Pseudovibrio sp. M1P-2-3: one gene and its partners. The protein of the gene in region 1 interacts with the protein of each later gene in a pairwise test. Links are inferred from orthologs where the notes say so. Each region holds a gene or a part of one and is shown on either strand. Other genes may lie near its edges.

Evidence for each region. Proteins that work in one complex are often made in the same cells at the same time.
Region 2: the proteins of P6574_RS19515 (region 1) and P6574_RS11500 interact in binary tests that used the Escherichia coli proteins (3 or more experiments, as listed by UniProt). The link is inferred for Pseudovibrio sp. M1P-2-3 from one-to-one orthologs.
Region 3: the proteins of P6574_RS19515 (region 1) and P6574_RS20100 interact in binary tests that used the Escherichia coli proteins (3 or more experiments, as listed by UniProt). The link is inferred for Pseudovibrio sp. M1P-2-3 from one-to-one orthologs.

The regions. Positions count from the first base shown.
Region 1 is NZ_JARRCW010000001.1:4,424,366-4,429,994, forward strand. The notes cover bases 1,506-4,387. They hold P6574_RS19515 (P-II family nitrogen regulator), read left to right. Parts: upstream 1,506-2,712; coding sequence 2,713-3,063; downstream 3,064-4,387. Other genes in these bases: P6574_RS19510 (DUF924 family protein), read left to right, coding at 1,506-1,822; P6574_RS19520 (ammonium transporter), read left to right, coding at 3,088-4,387. Outside these bases: P6574_RS19490 (phosphatase PAP2 family protein), read left to right, coding at 1-131; P6574_RS19495 (low molecular weight protein-tyrosine-phosphatase), read right to left, coding at 128-583; P6574_RS19500 (hypothetical protein), read left to right, coding at 530-685; P6574_RS19505 (sulfurtransferase TusA family protein), read right to left, coding at 885-1,130; more of P6574_RS19510, read left to right, coding at 1,268-1,505; more of P6574_RS19520, read left to right, coding at 4,388-4,407; P6574_RS19525 (hypothetical protein), read left to right, coding at 4,651-4,908; P6574_RS19530 (cation diffusion facilitator family transporter), read right to left, coding at 5,504-5,629. UniProt on the Escherichia coli protein: Involved in the regulation of nitrogen metabolism. Regulates the activity of its targets by protein-protein interaction in response to the nitrogen status of the cell.
Region 2 is NZ_JARRCW010000001.1:2,652,194-2,657,939, reverse strand. The notes cover bases 1,545-4,543. They hold P6574_RS11500 (two-component system sensor histidine kinase NtrB), read left to right. Parts: upstream 1,545-2,481; coding sequence 2,482-3,606; downstream 3,607-4,543. Other genes in these bases: ntrC (nitrogen regulation protein NR(I)), read left to right, coding at 3,619-4,543; dusB (tRNA dihydrouridine synthase DusB), read left to right, coding at 1,545-2,481. In the rest of the region: P6574_RS11515 (CinA family protein), read right to left, coding at 1-35; P6574_RS11510 (bifunctional 2-C-methyl-D-erythritol 4-phosphate cytidylyltransferase/2-C-methyl-D-erythritol 2,4-cyclodiphosphate synthase), read right to left, coding at 32-1,276; more of dusB, read left to right, coding at 1,489-1,544; more of ntrC, read left to right, coding at 4,544-5,058; P6574_RS11490 (sensor histidine kinase NtrY-like), read left to right, coding at 5,226-5,746.
Region 3 is NZ_JARRCW010000001.1:4,548,969-4,555,130, reverse strand. Bases 1,545-4,959 are described here. They hold P6574_RS20100 ([protein-PII] uridylyltransferase), read left to right. Parts: upstream 1,545-1,927; coding sequence 1,928-4,759; downstream 4,760-4,959. Other genes in these bases: murJ (murein biosynthesis integral membrane protein MurJ), read left to right, coding at 4,768-4,959; P6574_RS20105 (helix-turn-helix domain-containing protein), read left to right, coding at 1,545-1,832. In the rest of the region: mltA (murein transglycosylase A), read left to right, coding at 1-835; P6574_RS20110 (Smr/MutS family protein), read left to right, coding at 832-1,464; more of P6574_RS20105, read left to right, coding at 1,461-1,544; more of murJ, read left to right, coding at 4,960-6,162.

The sequences.
Region 1 (5,629 bases):
CAAACTGGAATACACCACAGGCTTTAGATAATCTCTTTAGCCGGTTAGGTGTGAAGCTCCACTACATCATTCCAAAGGCCATAAAATCTGCAGGCAAACGGCTTCGGGTGCTATCCAATAAGTATCGTTAGTTCGCCTGTACTTCGCCAGAGTTGATCCTCACCAGCAGGCTCAAGGTGCCTTTATCGATCAAGGAGAAAACCTTTTCAAACCCATCCGCCCCTCCAAAGTAAGGGTCTGGCACATCTCGTTTATCTGGTGCATCCAACAGGAGCTGGAGGTTTGCCTTGCAAGGTTCTGGAGCGTTTTTTTTAATCACGTCCAAGTTGGCTTGATCCATGGCAACAATCCAGTCAAACCTGTCAAAATCGGAGGCATGTAACTGGCGTGATCGCAGTGATGAAATATCAATTCCATGGCGCCAAGCAGATTCAACACTCCGCTCGTCAGGTTGCTCACCCAAGTGCCATTGGGACGTTGCTGCAGAATCTATCTGAAATTTATTCTGGAGTCCCGCAGATTGGACATGATGTCGAAACAAACCTTCCGCGAGCGGGCTTCTGCAGATATTTCCCAGACACACAAAAAGAACACTCAGTTGCTTTTCACCCACGAATATCTTCCTTCTGCCAACTCTCTTCCTAAAAAACCGAAGGTCTTCCAGATCACCCTATCAATACAATAAAGGAAACAACAAAGCAGACAAAGGCCTTTTGCACCTAGGGAGAAAGGACGGTTTCAATAAGAAATCCAAGCATCGGGTATCTTCCCAGCACATTTATGCAGCATTAACGAACATACCTACCAGTCCTCCTCCAAAGTCCGGTCCCCCCACAGCACTGTGGGGTCTAACTTTTCTTCATATTTTTGTGTTTCACCCGCTGTTATTCTCCAGCGGTCACCCCACGCTTAATCACAAAATACCTGACGTCCCCATCTTTCAAGAGCGATACCAGTGTATGGCCATCCTCGTTACACATATGAGGAATATCGATGGCAGACATTGGGTCAGTTGCCGCAACTTTAAGCACCTCTCCCGTGTGCATTCTTGCAAGCGCTTTTCGAGCCTTCATCACTGGCAAAGGGCAATTGAGGCCCAGAACATCCAAGACTACGATTTCTTTTTCCAACAGCTATTCCAATTTTTCCTGCAAACTATGCTAACAGATTTGCTAAAGGTGAAGCCAACACCCTTTTAGCCACAAGCGACACAGCCAGTAGCTAACTTTTTTTTTAGATTGAGTAAATAGTTGATCCGGAGTCCTTAATGAGTTCAATTTCCAATTCCCTTCCCCTTGATATTTTGGATTTCTGGTGGCAAGCAGGCCCGGAAAGCTGGTTCAAAGGTGGATCCGACTTTGACAGTCAAATCCAACAAAAATTTTCCAAAGCTGTTGAAGCAGCCTGTGAAGGTGAGCTGGATCACTGGACACAGTCACCGCACAGCACACTAGCCCTCCTTCTACTGCTGGACCAGTTCACCCGTAATATCTACCGTGGCTCCGCCCGTGCTTTTTCAGGGGACGAAAAGGCTCTGGTCATCGCCGAGAAGTCCCTACAAAAAGGAGACTTCCGCGCATTCAATCAAGAACAACGGGCCTTCTTCTTTCTCCCCTTCGAGCATTCCGAAAAAATGGAACATCAGGACCTTGCCGTTGATCTATTTCGCAAATATTGCAACGAACAGAACTACTTGTATGCACTCGTCCATATGGACGTGATCCGCAGATTTAACCGCTTCCCACATCGCAACGAAGCACTGGAACGAGTTTCTACCCCTGAAGAGGTAACTTTTTTGGAAGAAGGTGGCTTCCGAGCCTAAAGCCCGTTCCGAAGGCTGATTTTCATTTTTGGAAATATACGTAGAAACTATATCAAGGCCGTGAGATGCCTTCCTTCAATATTTCACGGCCTCAGAGTCTGTTCAAGAATAGAAATATCGAGCAGTTCTTCAAACCATTAGTTTATCATTGCACCGCTCATGAAAGGTTCTGTGGTTTCCGCATATCGTTCCATTTTGTCTCATTCATTGAGAATGGCTACTTTGTTTTTTCAAGCAACACCATATTCGCCAATAGCAAGCAAATAAAACTGGTTACCTTATAAATTAAAGCTATGTAGCAATACTCAAACCAGCTCAGCCTAAGGCAGAACAACAACAATTTTTGAAAAAAATTCCTATAATTTAAGTATTTCAAAATAATTGATATCTGATCACCTCTCAAAATACATAGCAAACTTGGCTGATAATCCTAAAATCTTTGGAGTTAATGCACTTACGATTTCTGATGATTTTATGTGTGCTAGAGGATCTACTGGCTCACAGGACGCAAATGCATCGCCCCCATGGCATCCAGATAAAACTGTGCTGGTATATTACCACCCCAAATCGCCTTATTTTTAGGCATAGTATTTTTTATTATTCGCCTATATTTTAACCAATAGTTTCATTAACTTCGAAAGCAACCACTCAAAATTTCACGTCATCTTTGCTTGATCACCACCTATAGTTATTTGAAATATATAACTTTTATCTACTCTCCCTCCCCCCTCCAATTCCTTCCTCCTTAACTTGGCACGTTACTTGAAAGGAAGGTTGTGACGTGCCGGTCCTTCACCTCGCTGTCCCGATCTAAATGGGCTCATGAGGTTAAGTGGGGCTTAGATAAAATTCATGTCCGGGGCGACTTCGACATGAACGAAACACAGCATATGGGGTGGAGCATGAAAATTATTATGGCAATCATCAAGCCGTTCAAGCTTGATGACGTGCGCGATGCGCTCACAAGCATCGGGGTACAGGGGCTGACAGTAACCGAAGTCAAAGGGTACGGACGTCAAAAAGGCCACACAGAAATCTATCGTGGTACCGAATACGCGGTCAGTTTCCTTCCAAAGTTAAAAGTAGAAATTGCCGTTACTTCAGACCTTGCCGACAAAGCAGTCGAAGTTATCGCAAGCGCAGCAAAAACCGGCCAGATCGGGGATGGTAAGATTTTTGTTTACGACATTGAGCAAGTGGTTCGCATTCGCACGGGTGAAGCGGGTGTAGAGGCCATCTAGGGTCGGAAAATCGGGGTAAATATTATGAAAATTTCAAAAACACTTGCGGGTGTCGCCGCACTTGGGTTGGCGCTAGGTTCCACACCGGCACTGGCTCAAGATACAGCTCCGGTCTCTCCGGAAGTACAATACATATTCAATACACTACTGTTTCTGATTGGCGGTTTTCTGGTTATGTGGATGGCTGCTGGTTTTGCCATGCTTGAAGCCGGCCTTGTGCGTACCAAAAACGTCTCCATGCAGTGTTTGAAGAATATTTCGCTTTATTCCATTGCAGGTTTAATGTTCTGGATCACCGGTTACAACCTCATGTATACGGGTGTTGATGGCGGTTTTATCGGTTCGTTCGGCCCTTACTCATTTGACCCAGTGGGCGGCGATGCGCTTGATACCGGCTATTCCACAGCATCCGACTGGTTCTTCCAGATGGTGTTTGTCGCAACGGCCGCTTCCATTGTTTCCGGCACGCTTGCCGAGCGTATTAAACTTTGGCCTTTCCTGCTGTTTACTATTGTTCTTACTGGTTTCATCTACCCAATCGCCGGTTCATGGCAGTGGGGTGCAGGCTGGTTGTCTGAGATGGGCTTTTCTGACTTTGCCGGTTCCACTCTGGTGCACTCCGTAGGTGGCTGGGCAGCTCTTGCCGGTGCGCTTGTTCTTGGTGCACGCTCAGGAAAATACAACGCCAACGGCTCTGTCACGCCAATGCCGGGCTCTTCCATGCCTTTGGCAACACTGGGAACGTTTATCCTATGGCTTGGCTGGTTCGGCTTTAACGGCGCTTCCCAGTTGGCAATGGGCACAATCAGCGATGCGACAGATATCTCCCGCATCTTCGCCAACACCAACATGGCAGCCGCTGCCGGTGTTGTCGTAACGGTTATTCTCACACAGGTCCTTTATAAAAAAGTTGATGTCACAATGGCTCTCAACGGCGCACTTGCCGGTCTAGTGGCGATTACTGCTGAACCACTCGCGCCAAGTGTACTTCAAGCTGTCATTATTGGCGGTATTGGTGGTGCCATCGTTGTCTTTGCTGTTCCAATGCTGGACAAGCTGAAAATTGATGATGTTGTTGGTGCGATCCCGGTTCACCTTCTTGCTGGTATCTGGGGCACATTGATTGTTCCCCTTTCCAACACAGACGCATCATTTGGTGTGCAGGCAATCGGTATTGCTGCCTATGGCGTATTCACTTTCGGCGTCTCTGCAGTTCTTTGGTTCCTTCTCAAAACTCTCGTGGGTATCCGCGTCAGCGAAGAGGAAGAGGCTATGGGCTTGGACAAAGTGGAAATTGGTGTCGAAGCCTATCCGGAATTCGGCCAAGGCTCCCAGCGCCTATAGGAAACGCACAAGCAACATTGTATGCTGATACAAGCTTCAAGGCCCGGTGTTCACATCGGGCCTTTTTCCATCCATCACGGCCTATTGATACAATTTGTAGGCTCTAGAGCTAAAAGAGTTAACCAAAAAAGAATAGTCTCTCTAGAGCACTGGTGATCGTCTATCTTCTTTAACACCCCATCAACACAATGGACCTCACCAGACAAATAACCTTCTGAAATGAAGACAAAGGGAGGGAACATCGTGAAACTATCTTTTCTTCTATTGGCAACGGCAGTCATTATCATTTTTGGTTTTGGTGATATAGTCTCGGCTCAAGACCTGCCTAAGGATCAGGCAAGTGATTTATGCAGCCAACCTGAGCATGCAAATACACTTTCCTGCCGCGAGCACGTGATACGGCTGGAACCCGCTTGGCATATCACAACCATTGTTGCAGCTATCGTCGTGATCGTGGGTGCAATCTATGGCGCAATACGGTGGCGTATGACCTCGAAGTAAAGTTCTATTGGGACTGATGCAAACGTCAGCCCGCCGCTTTATTTGACAGGTGCAACTCTAATCAGCCTTAAAGTCCCAGAGTAACGGTGAGGCTCCACTGTTAAAACGAGAGCCTCTCCTATCATTTGGAATCGCTCAGAGTATCATTCGATATAATAACAACATTATCTAACAAGTAATTTACTAATATAAATTCAACTTTATAAGTTTAATAAAATATATTTTGTGGTAATTTCGCTCATTAAATGGATATTTAACGTAATTATAGCAAAAATAAAACTATGATTTAGCAATCTCCATGAGATTAATACTATTATTAGCACTTTCAATATTTATTATTCTAAGTGTTAGTGACATAGCATGTGCGCAAGATCTAAGTATCGTTGATGAAGGGAATAACGGTGGAGTTTGCATTCCCGGTTTTTGTGACGGGGATACTCCTGCAGATGCGCCATTCTACCAATCGCAGCAGGTATTGGAGGCCTCGTTGTTCTTACTGGTAGCCTCTATCTGGCAATACGTCGGCGGATCAGCAACAAATAGAACTCTCCCGCAGCCCATTCAGTGGCTACGGGGCTTTCTTAAACAGCTAACATCAAACCACCACAATTCCTTTATGCTTGGCATGATGTTCTGGCTCAACGTGAATAGTCACGCGGGCACCTGGCATATCCTTTGCGATGCCTTCTTCAATTCGATCACAGATTTCGTGGGCATCTTG
Region 2 (5,746 bases), 1.8 Mb from region 1 along the record:
TCCGCTTTACTGTGTAGTTGTTCAAGATCAATCATCCCATGTCCTCCTCATAACTTATTGGAAGGTTTAGCGTTGCACATGCCATGGCAGCAATTCCTTCCTTTCTTCCGGTAAACCCCAGTTTTTCGGAGGTAGTCGCTTTAACAGCGATTCTCCCTTTGGGGAGTTGGCAAATTCTTGCGATTGCCTCTCTCATAGCATCGCGATTCGGGCCGATCTTAGGAGTTTCACAGATAATCGTTAAATCTAAGTGGTTTATGCGGCCTCCAGTTTTATATACCTTTTCAACGGCGTATTTAAGAAACTGGTCGCTAGCCGCGCCTTTCCATTGAGGGTCGGAGGGAGGGAAGTGTGAGCCGATATCACCATCTGCCAAGGCTCCGAAAATTGCATCTGTTAAAGCGTGAAGTGCAACGTCTGCATCAGAATGGCCTTTTAATTTTTGGTTATGGGGGATGCTTATCCCGCCAAGTGTAACTGCATCTCCATCTTCGAAAGCGTGTACGTCGTAGCCGGTTCCAACACGAATGTCGCCTAGTTTTTCAGTGCCCACCATTGCGATTACTCTTCGAGCATTTACGAGATCTTCTGGGTTAGTAATTTTTATATTATCTTTCTGACCGGGGATTATCTGTACGGATGCTCCAGCCCATTCCATCAAGGCTGTGTCATCTGTGAAGTGATCCAATCCCTGATTAAAAGCAGTTTGGTGTGCCTCCAAAATGTTCTTGTAGAGAAAACCTTGAGGGGTTTGAGCTGCCCAAAGACCTTTACGGTCAACGGTTTGCGCCACACATTGATTTTCGTCCTGCCGCTTGAGAGTGTCTGTTATTGGAATGGCTGGTAAAACAGTATCGTGATGGTCTGTAAGGCTGTTCACAATGGCTTCAATTGTGCTTTTGGATACAAAGGGTCTTACGCCATCATGAATGAGAACGTAGTCAGGGTTCACCTTGCGTAGTGCGCTTAGGCCATTTCTGACTGAGTGTTGCCTTTCACTTCCTCCAAGAACGGGTTGCATGAGTTTATCTGTTTCAAGGTCTTTTATGCAGGCAGTATAGGTTTGCCGGTCTTGTTCGCGGATAATCGGAATGATGTAATTTATCTCGGGATGCTCTGAGAAACACTCTAAAGTATGCCGTAGAATACTTTTACCACCCAGATCCAGATACTGCTTTGGTAGAGGGGTATTCTTGTGGTGCATGCGGGTACCACTACCTCCCGCAACGATGATGACAGCTACAGTTTGTCGTTTTTGGTAAATCTCTTCGCCCATGACCTAAACTTTCTACCAAATTAATTCTGTCGGGGCGTAGCGTACCGCCCCGTGACAATCTTGGACTTTTGGCTTATTTGGCAGAAAACTACAATGTTCTTGGCACTCAAAAGTGATTTAATGCTTGTTTGTTAAGGGGATGTGGTTACAATATAGGCATGTAGTTAACTGCACATTCGATGTGCAGTACTTTAAGGGCAAGATGCGTAAGCATGATTAAAATTGGCGAAATTCCTGTTCCGAACAAAGTGATTCTGGCCCCAATGTCAGGCGTAACCGATTTACCCTTCAGAAAACTGGCTTTGAGGTATGGGGCTGGTTTGGTTGTGAGCGAGATGGTCGCAAGCGCCTCACTCGTGACGGGCAGCGAAGAAAGTCGTATGCGCTCCGAAGGGGCGGGGATTCGCCCACATATTGTGCAGCTTGCAGGGCGAGAGCCTCATTGGATGGCTGAAGGTGCGCGCATGGCCGAAGCCGCAGGAGCCCATATTATTGATATAAATATGGGCTGCCCCGCCAAGAAAGTTACAAGTGGGTACTCTGGCTCTGCTCTTATGAAAGATTTGGGCCTTGCCATGTCTTTGATTGAAGCAACCGTAGCTGCTGTTGATATCCCCGTCACATTAAAGATGCGACTTGGGTGGGATGAAGCTTCGATCAATGCTCCGGTGTTGGCCAAGCAGGCTGAAGATGCAGGGATTAAGATGATCACTGTACATGGGCGGACACGGAGCCAATTCTATAAAGGAAAAGCTGATTGGAAAGCCATTCGCTCTGTTCGGGAAGTTGTTTCTGTTCCATTAGTTGCAAACGGGGACTGTACTGGATTTGAAGAAGCGGATTTGATGCTGGAGCAATCTGGCGCCGACTTGGTTATGGTTGGGCGAGGGGCTTATGGTCGACCCTGGTTACCTGGATTTATTGCGCATTACTTGGAGACAGGTGAAAAACGTGTAGCACCTTCGGGAAGGGCGTTGGCTGAGCTGATTATAGAGCACTATGAAGCGATACTGGAGCTTTATGGGGAGCATATTGGTGTTCGGGCAGCCCGTAAACATTTGGGGTGGTATCTGGAGGCAAGCGGTACTCTGCATCTCGCCCCAGAAGGCTTTGTAAAATCAATAATGACAAATACTGAGCCTGAAACAGTAAAATCTCAAATTTATGCATGGTTTGTTGAAAGTGAAAGTCGGAGAGCTGCTTAAATGAGTGGTGACAATGCAGTGAAATTAGTCGAAGTTGCAGGAGAGGGGCAGTTGGTTCTGGATTCTCTTCCTCATCCAGTTCTGGTTCTCGATGAAGATAATCACATTTTTAGAGCCAATAGTGCGGCTGAAGGCTTTTTCCAAGCTAGTCTTTCTGTATTGCGGCGGCATTCCATTTCGCATTTCGTTCCTTTTGGGAGCCCGCTTCTGGCACTTGTTTCACAGGTTCGCTCGCGCAATGCATCTATAAACGAATATAAAGTTGATATTAGCTCGCCGCGCATTGGCGTGGAAAAGCTGGTTGATATTAACGCGTCTCCCATGAGTGATCGGCCGGGTGCTGTAGTCCTTCTCTTTCAAGAACGAACAATGGCTGAAAAGCTGGACAAGCAGCTGACGTCCAGAGGTGCCGCGCGTACAGTAACCGGTTTGGCGGCCATGCTTGCCCATGAAATCAAAAATCCTCTTTCAGGAATAAGAGGTGCCGCCCAACTTCTGGAGCAGGCCGTTGAAAATGAGGATAAAGCGCTTACACGTTTGATTACTGATGAGACAGATCGAATAGTTAAGCTTGTGGACCGAATGGAGGTATTCTCCGATGAGAGGCCAATAGATAGGGAACCTGTCAACATTCATTTGGTTCTTGATCATGTTAAGCGAGTTGCAGAAAACGGCTTCGCCAAGAATGTCAGGATTGTTGAGAACTATGATCCTTCCTTACCGTCAGTTTATGCAAATAGGGATCAGTTGGTTCAGGTCTTTATTAATCTTTTGAAGAATGCAGCGGAGGTGTTGGAGGTGAAAGGTGATGCGGAAATCACTCTATCGACAGCCTTTCGACCTGGAGTTCGCCTATCCATTCCAGGGGCTCGTGAACGAGTGAGCTTGCCTCTTGAGTTCTGCGTAAAAGATAATGGGGGAGGGGTACCTGAGGACCTTCTTCCGCACCTGTTTGAACCATTTATTACAACAAAGACAAACGGCTCTGGGCTAGGGCTTGCGCTTGTCGCAAAGATTATTGGTGACCATGGCGGTGTAATTGAATGCGATAGTTCTAGAACGGGTACGACTTTTCGTATCCTGATGCCAACCTTTTCTCCACTTGAAACTAATATTTCGTCATAGGACAGATTTCCGATGCCTCTTGGAACAATTCTTGTTGCAGATGATGATGCTGCGATCCGCACGGTGCTCAATCAAGCTCTCTCAAGGGCTGGATATACAGTTCGTTTGACATCCAACGCCACAACGCTTTGGCGGTGGGTTAGTTCTGGTGAAGGGGATCTTGTAATTTCCGATGTTGTGATGCCCGACGAAAACGCGTTTGATGTCCTGCCGCGTATAAGAAAACTGCGCCCGGATTTGCCTGTTGTCATTATGAGCGCGCAGAATACATTTATGACTGCGATTAAAGCATCGGAACAAGGAGCCTATGAATATCTGCCCAAGCCTTTCGACCTGAAGGAGTTGATCGGAATTGTCGGTCGGGCACTTTCTGAGCCCAAAGCCCATAGTGTAAATGCAGCAGCGGAGAATCAAGAGAATATCCCCCTTGTTGGGCGCTCCCCTGCTATGCAGGAAATTTACAGGGTTCTTGCCCGATTAATGCAGACTGATCTGACGGTCATGATCAATGGTGAAAGTGGAACGGGAAAAGAACTCGTTGCAAGAGCTCTTCACGATTATGGTAAGCGTCGAAATGGTCCCTTTGTTGCGGTAAATATGGCTGCAATTCCTCGGGATTTGATCGAATCTGAGCTGTTCGGACACGAAAAGGGCGCGTTTACTGGTGCGCAAGTACGCTCTTCAGGGCGCTTTGAGCAGGCAGATGGCGGAACTCTGTTTCTTGATGAAATTGGAGATATGCCAATGGAGGCGCAAACGCGGCTTCTCAGGGTTCTTCAGCAAGGTGAATATACAACAGTTGGTGGGCGAACGCCTATTCAGACTGATGTTCGAATCATTGCAGCGACTAATAAAGATTTGCGACAACTAATAAATCAGGGGTTGTTTAGAGAAGATCTTTACTTCCGGTTGAATGTTGTTCCTATTCGCCTTCCACCTTTAAGAGAACGTACGGAAGATGTTCCTGACCTTGTGAGGCACTTCTTCTCTTTAGCTGAAAAAGAAGGGTTGCCTTCCAAGCAAATTGAAGTAGCAGCTCTTGACAAGTTGCGCCGCTACAGATGGCCAGGTAACGTAAGGGAGCTGGAGAACTTAGTCCGACGGCTCTCCGCCCTCTACCCGCAGGAGGTTATTACTGCAGGGCTGGTTGACATGGAGCTCAGCCAACCTGTTGTGTCAACGGTAGAAGAAGAGGCACCGGCCAGTAAGGACTTGAGTGGAGCCGTAGAGCGGTTTTTGGGCGCGTATTTTTCTGAGTTCGGGGATACATTGCCGCCTCCAGGTCTATACCACCGGATTTTGAAAGAGGTGGAATATCCGCTCATCAGCGCCTCATTAGCTGCGACGCGTGGAAATCAAATAAAAGCGGCAGAGCTTTTGGGGGTAAATAGGAACACCCTTCGGAAGAAAATCAGAGACCTCGATGTGCAGGTAATTCGGAGCTCCAGATAGGAAGCCGTCTGTTGGCCGTTAGGTGACGTTCATTCACCTTCCGATGTTGTGTTATCCCCATAGGGAATGGAAATCGGTTTGATATGTGGCATATTAACAACAAGGTGTGGTAATGATGCCATAGTGCTCTGTCGGGCAGTTCATTTTAAATTCCAAGTTCGGGCTTCATGAACGCAAACAGTAAAAGTGATGGGGACGTCAAGGTCACCAGTCTTGGCGGTCGCAAGGCGCGAATTTTCGGTCTTGTTGTCGTGTGTTGTTCTCTCATATCTATTGGGGCTTCCTTTGCGGTACTGACCGGCCTAACGCCGATTACCCCAACTGAGAATGTGATCTATATAGCTTTGGCTGCCAATGGAGTTTTGGTTGCCACACTTACAATTCTTATTCTTTGGGAGTTTGGTAAGCTCCTGAAAGCCCGAAAACGCGGAAAAGCTGCAGCAAGGTTGCATGTCCGTATTGTGACTATGTTCAGCCTAGTTGCGGCACTGCCTGCGATCTTGGTTGCTGGAGTGGCAACGATTACCTTGGATCAGGGACTTGATCGATGGTTTGAGAAGCGAACACGCCAGATTATTGGCAATGCTCAGTCCGTAGCTGCAGCTTATGTACAAGAGCATGGAAATATTCTGCGTAGTTCGCTGATAGCTATGGCTAAGGATGTAGATCTAAATAGAAGCGCCTATCA
Region 3 (6,162 bases), 120 kb from region 1 along the record:
GGATCAGGCGGAGACAAAAAGTTTCAGAGACTTTTTCGAGCGCCACTTTCAAGCCTACAAGATCTCGAAAAACGGCTTCATAACGGGGTATTATCAACCCGAAGTAGACGCATCACTACATCAGACAGATCAATACAACATTCCTCTTTATAGATTCCCTAAAGGGGTCAAAAACCTTCCAGACAGGCAAGCAGTCATGGAGGGAGCACTATCGAATAAAGGTCTTGAACTTGTTTGGTTAAAAGACCCAGTCGAAGCCTTCTTTATTGCCATTCAGGGCTCCGCTCTTTTAAGAATGCAGGACAAGAGCCTCTACAGTCTTCGCTATGCAGGGAAATCCGGTCACCCCTATACTCCCATTGGCCGTATCTTGATCGAAAAAGGTGATATTTCCAGAGACAAGATGTCGATGCAGGCAATTAAAAGCTGGCTCAATGCACATCCAGAGCAAATTGATGATATTTTGACCCAGAACAAGTCCTATATCTTCTTTGATCTTATTAAAATTGAGCGGAAGAACTCAGCTCCAATCGGTGGAGCTGGGCTTCCTTTGAAGGCCGGTTACAGCCTTGCCGTTGACCTTAATTTCCACGGGTATGGTACGCCTATATTTCTGAGCGGTTCTAACGTTCCTGTTACACAACAGAGTGCGCCTTTTGCCCGTCTGCTCATAGCTCAGGATACTGGCTCCGCAATTATAGGGGCCGCGCGCGGTGATCTTTATGTAGGAACTGGTAAAAGTGCAGGTGCACTAGCAGGGCAATTGCAGCATCGTGTCCAGTTTTTTAGTCTGCTTCCCAAAGCCAACGAGATCGCCCTCGAAAGAAAACAATGAATACTAGCGGTCCAAAAAAGAAAAAAGGAAAAGAACTTTCTGCAGAGGACAAACGCCTGTGGAGCAAGGTTGCACAAACTTTAACGCCTCTTCACCCAGAAACGTTCAGCTTTGAGGATATAGATCCACCTAGCCCCGAGATACAAAAGGCGGCTGTAGATCACAAAGCAGCTAAACAACCCCAATTAACATCGACAGAAAAAAATCTGCGTAAATCAGCCCGCTTGGGTACGCCTGTAACTGCGCCGGTTCCGCCACTTGCAAAAATGCCACGCAAAACCCGCAAGCGTGTTGCGAAGGGCGGAGGCCGAATGATTGATGCCCGAATAGATCTTCACGGCCTTACTCAACATCAGGCCCATGATCGTTTACGAGGCTTTTTGCATCACAGTCAGCAGCAAGGTTACGCACTGGTTCTCGTTATAACAGGGAAGGGCACTCCCACTGCCCACAACGCTTACGCGGGAGAGCGCGGCGTGTTACGACGCGTAGTTCCACATTGGTTGTCACTACCTGACTTCCGGCATTTAATAATAGGATTTGAAGCGGCGCACACCTCCCACGGAGGAGACGGAGCCATTTACGTTCAAATACGTAAAAGACGCGATTCATCTAGGGATTACTTATGACTCCATTTGGTGCAAAAATTAGAGAGTTCAGACAAAAGCGCAACATTACATTAAAAGAGATGGCAGCAGCGCTTTCTGTTTCCAGCGCCTACCTTTCTGCCCTTGAGCATGGTAAACGTGGCAAACCTACTTGGTATATGGTTCAAAGGATTATTACCTACTTCAACGTAATTTGGGACGAGGCTGAGGAGCTTCAAAGGCTCGCTGAAGTTTCAAACCCCCGTATCACCATAGATACGGGAGGACTGCACCCCAAAGCGACCGAATTGACGAATGTGCTTTCCAACAAAATTGGCGGATTATCAGAGGAATCGATTGACCATCTTCTACATCAGTTACGCGTTGTCTCAGTGAAAGACAGTCTTTGAAAAGACCATCAGAATCTACGAGGACATAGTTTACAGCTAAACTTCTTTACCTACTAATACCTTGAAGAGACACAATCGAATCTGCGGATAGCGAAATGACCCCTACAACCTTAAACATCGACCACATTCTGGAGGCTGGGCAGCTTCAAGAAGAATTTGACGTTATTGTAAAGGAACAGGGGGGAGACGGGAATAACCCCAAAGTCCGAAACCTTATTCTCTCGCGCCTTAAAGAGGTCCAGTCAAATGGCCGCTCTGAAATTGAGAAAATGCTGCTGGACGATGGGGCAGGGCGGCGATGTTCTGAACGGCTATCTGCTCTTCAGGATCTGATTATCCAGGCAATTTATGATTTTGCACGCTCACATATTTATAGAAACGAAAACCCTAGCAAAGGTGAGCGTATCGCAGTAATTGCGGTGGGGGGCTATGGACGGGGTACGCTTGCCCCACAGTCAGATGTAGACCTGTTGTTTGTCTGGCCCTACAAGAAAACCCCTTGGGGCGAGCAGATGATCGAGTACATCCTTTATCTGCTCTGGGATCTGGGACTTAAGGTAGGTCACTCCACAAGAAGTCTTGATGAATGTATCCATCATGCCCGCGAAGACATAACTGTCCGTACCTCCATACTTGAAGCTCGTCATGTTTGGGGCGACATAGAGCTTTTCGAGCACCTACAGGATCGGTTTGATAAAGAGATCGTAGTTGGCACAGGTGCCGAGTTTATTGCAGAAAAGCTCGCTGAACGCGATGAACGACACGACCGCCAAGGAAACTCACGCTATATGGTGGAGCCGAATGTAAAGGAAGGGAAGGGAGGACAAAGAGATCTCAATACTCTCTTCTGGATTGGCAAATACTTCTACCGTGTTCCCAATGGTGTCGACCTTGTAGACAAAGGTGTCTATTCACGAAGGCAGCTAAACAAGTTTAGGAAAGCCCAAGACTTTCTATGGGCTGTCCGGTGCCATCTGCACTTCCTCACAAAACGGCCCGATGACCGCTTAACATTCGATGTACAGCAAGAAATAGCAGCTCGCCTCGGATATAAAGACCATCCGGGCATGCGGGCCGTTGAACGCTTTATGAAGCACTACTTTCTCGTCGCCAAGGATGTGGGAGATCTTACTCGCATCTTTTCCGCGGCGCTTGAAGAGCAGCATGTAAAGTCTGCTCCTAGGATTTCCCGCTTTTTTGAAAAAATCGTACCTTTCAAAAAGAAGCGCATGCAATCCATCAAGGGTACAAAGGATTTCCTTGCTGTAAATGGGAGAATTGTCGCTGCGAACGATGAAGTCTTTAAAAAAGACCCTGTCAATTTAGTACGTATTTTTTACTTACTGGATACGCAAAATCTGGACATGCATCCCGAACTTCTAAAATGCATTCGCCGCTCGCTGCGCCTGATTACAGATGATCTACGCCAAAATATCCAAGCTAACCGGCTGTTTATTAAGATATTAACCAGTCGTAGCGATCCAGAGGCCGTTCTTCGGGCAATGAGTGAAGCTGGAGTGCTTGGTCGCTTTCTTCCCGAATTCGGAAAAGTCATCGCGATGATGCAGTTTAGTATGTACCATCACTATACTGTTGATGAGCACCTACTAAGGTCCGTTGGCATACTATCCGAAATTGAACGCGGGCTGGGAGAAGATGACCATCCCCTGTCTACGGACCTCATTAAAACAATCCCTAGTCGAAAAGTACTTTATGTTGCCATGTTACTGCATGACATTGCGAAGGGAAGGCCAGAAGATCACTCAATCGAAGGGGCAAGCATTGCAAGAACTATTTGTCCAAGGCTAGGTCTTTCAGTCTCCGAGACTGATACCGTTGCGTGGCTGATCGAGTACCACTTGGAAATGAGTACAATTGCTCAATCCAGAGATTTGAACGACCCTCAGACGATTAAGGATTTTTGCAATAAGGTCCAAAGTCTGGAACGCCTCAAACTTCTCCTCATCCTGACAGTTGCGGATATACGTGCAGTAGGGCCAAAGGTTTTCAATGGTTGGAAAGGCCAGTTGCTGCGGACTCTGTATTTTGAAAGTGAGACCGTGTTATCCGGTGGTCACGGGCAACTGACCAATAAAGAAAAAGTGGAACAGTCCAAAAGAGAACTTTCCACCACACTCGAAGCTCTGCAATGGTCTGATGAAGACATCGAATCCTGCTTGTCCCGGCATTATGACGCGTACTGGTTAAGAGTGGATTTGAACAGAAAAATCCAGCACGCAACGATGATAAGGGAGATGGAGCAGAAAGGGGAGCTTCTTTCAACTCTGATCAAGCCCCATACTTTTGAAGCTGTCACGGAAATTACTGTTGTCGCACCGGACCATCCTCGTCTTCTTTCCATTATTGCTCACGCTTGTTTTGCCTCAGGTGCCAATATTGTGGATGCCCAAATTGACACAACAACGAGTGGCCTTGCAGTTGACACCATTTTCATTCGCCGTGAACTTCCCGAAGATAAAGATGAAAAGCGGCGCGGCGAACGCATAGGCTCCCATATCAAATTGGCCCTGCAAGGATCGGCCCCGAAAATCAGCCGGACACAAATCAAGCAGGCAACCAACCACAGAAGTAAGGCCTTTGAGCTGGACACGACTGTTCACGCGAGCAATTCGTGGTCCCATGACTATACGGTCTTGGAAGTAATAGGGCTTGATAGACCAGGCCTTCTTTTTGATCTGACAAAAGCGATTTCTTCCCTAAATTTGAATATCGCATCCGCACATGTTGTCACATTCGGCGAACGTGCCGTGGATGTTTTCTACGTTACTGACCTGACTGGTGGAAAGGTGAGTAATGTTGGACGCCAAGAAACAATACGCTCCACGCTAATTAAGGCGTTTGAGGGCCAGACAAATACCGAGAAACCTAAAAAGGTCCGTCGGCGTCCCAAAAGACTAGCGAGCTAACTTAATAGATGAATCTCTTCAAAAACTTTGCCAAGGTCGGCGGAGCAACAATGCTCAGTCGGCTACTCGGCTTTTTACGGGATGTGCTCCTTGCTGCCTTTGTTGGCACGGGGCCAGTAGCCGACGCCTTTGTCGTGGCCTTCCGGCTCCCCAATCTTTTCAGACGCCTTTTTGCCGAAGGGGCTTTTAACTCCGCGTTTGTGCCGCTGTTTGGCAGATCCCTAGAAGAGCAGGGAAAGGAAAAAGCCCGTCAGTTTGCAGGTGAAGTGGCTGCGTTCTTGTTCTGGACACTCCTCATTATAACCGCAGTTGCAGAAGTGGCGATGCCTGCCTTAGTGTTAGTGCTGGCACCAGGATTTTTTGAAGAGCCTGACAAATTCGAACTCACGGTTCTTATGTCACGCATCGCATTCCCGTACTTGCTGTTTATGTCTTTACTGGCATTTATCAGTGGTATTTTGAATACCTTCCAGCGATTTACGGCGGCAGCTCTAGCTCCTGTCATGCTTAATGTGGTCATGTCTATTGTCCTGCTTGGAATTGGCCTGAGCGGGCTTCCACCCGGCAAAACTGTAGGCACCATTTTGGTGTGGGGCATAGCGGTTTCAGGAGTGGTTCAACTGGCATTCGTCGCCTTTGATTTACGCCGCCTTGGGTTCAAAATTCCCTTGGTTCGCCCAAAGTGGACACCTAATATCAAACGCCTGTTGGTTTTGGGTCTTCCAGGGGTTATTGCTGGCGGTATTACTCAAATCAATATTACCGTGGGTACAATTATTGCCTCCCTGCAAGACGGGGCCAACTCTTTCCTTTACTACGCAGACAGGGTCTACCAACTCCCTCTGGGGGTGGTCGGCATAGCAATTGGAGTTGTGCTTCTCCCAAGCCTTACCCGGCAACTGCGCTCAGGAAACCTGCTGGAAGCACGCAATTCCCAAAACCGTTCTTTAGAGTTTGCCTTAGCCCTCACATTACCCGCAGCTATCGCCCTACTGGTTATTCCGCACGAAATTATTTCAGTCCTTTTCCAACGTGGGCAATTTGGCGAGGAAGCAGTTCAAAAAACATCGGCGGCACTTGTCGCTTTCGCTGTAGGCTTGCCAGCCTTTGTTGTAAACAAAGTTCTCTCTCCCGCTTATTTCGCTCGGGAGGACACAAAAACCCCTATGGTATTTGCGGCAATAGCAATGGTCGTAAACGTTGTTCTGGCAGTCTCCCTGTTTCCCTATTTAGAGCATGTAGGCATTGCTGTAGCCTCATCGGCGGCAGGTTGGATAAACACCCTTTTATTAGCCATTGTACTTAAAAGAAGGGATCATTTCGAATTCGATACGATTTCTCTTCGCCGAATTCCGCTATTGGTAATCGCCAGTCTTTTGATGGGTGCCGCATTGTGGTTTGGA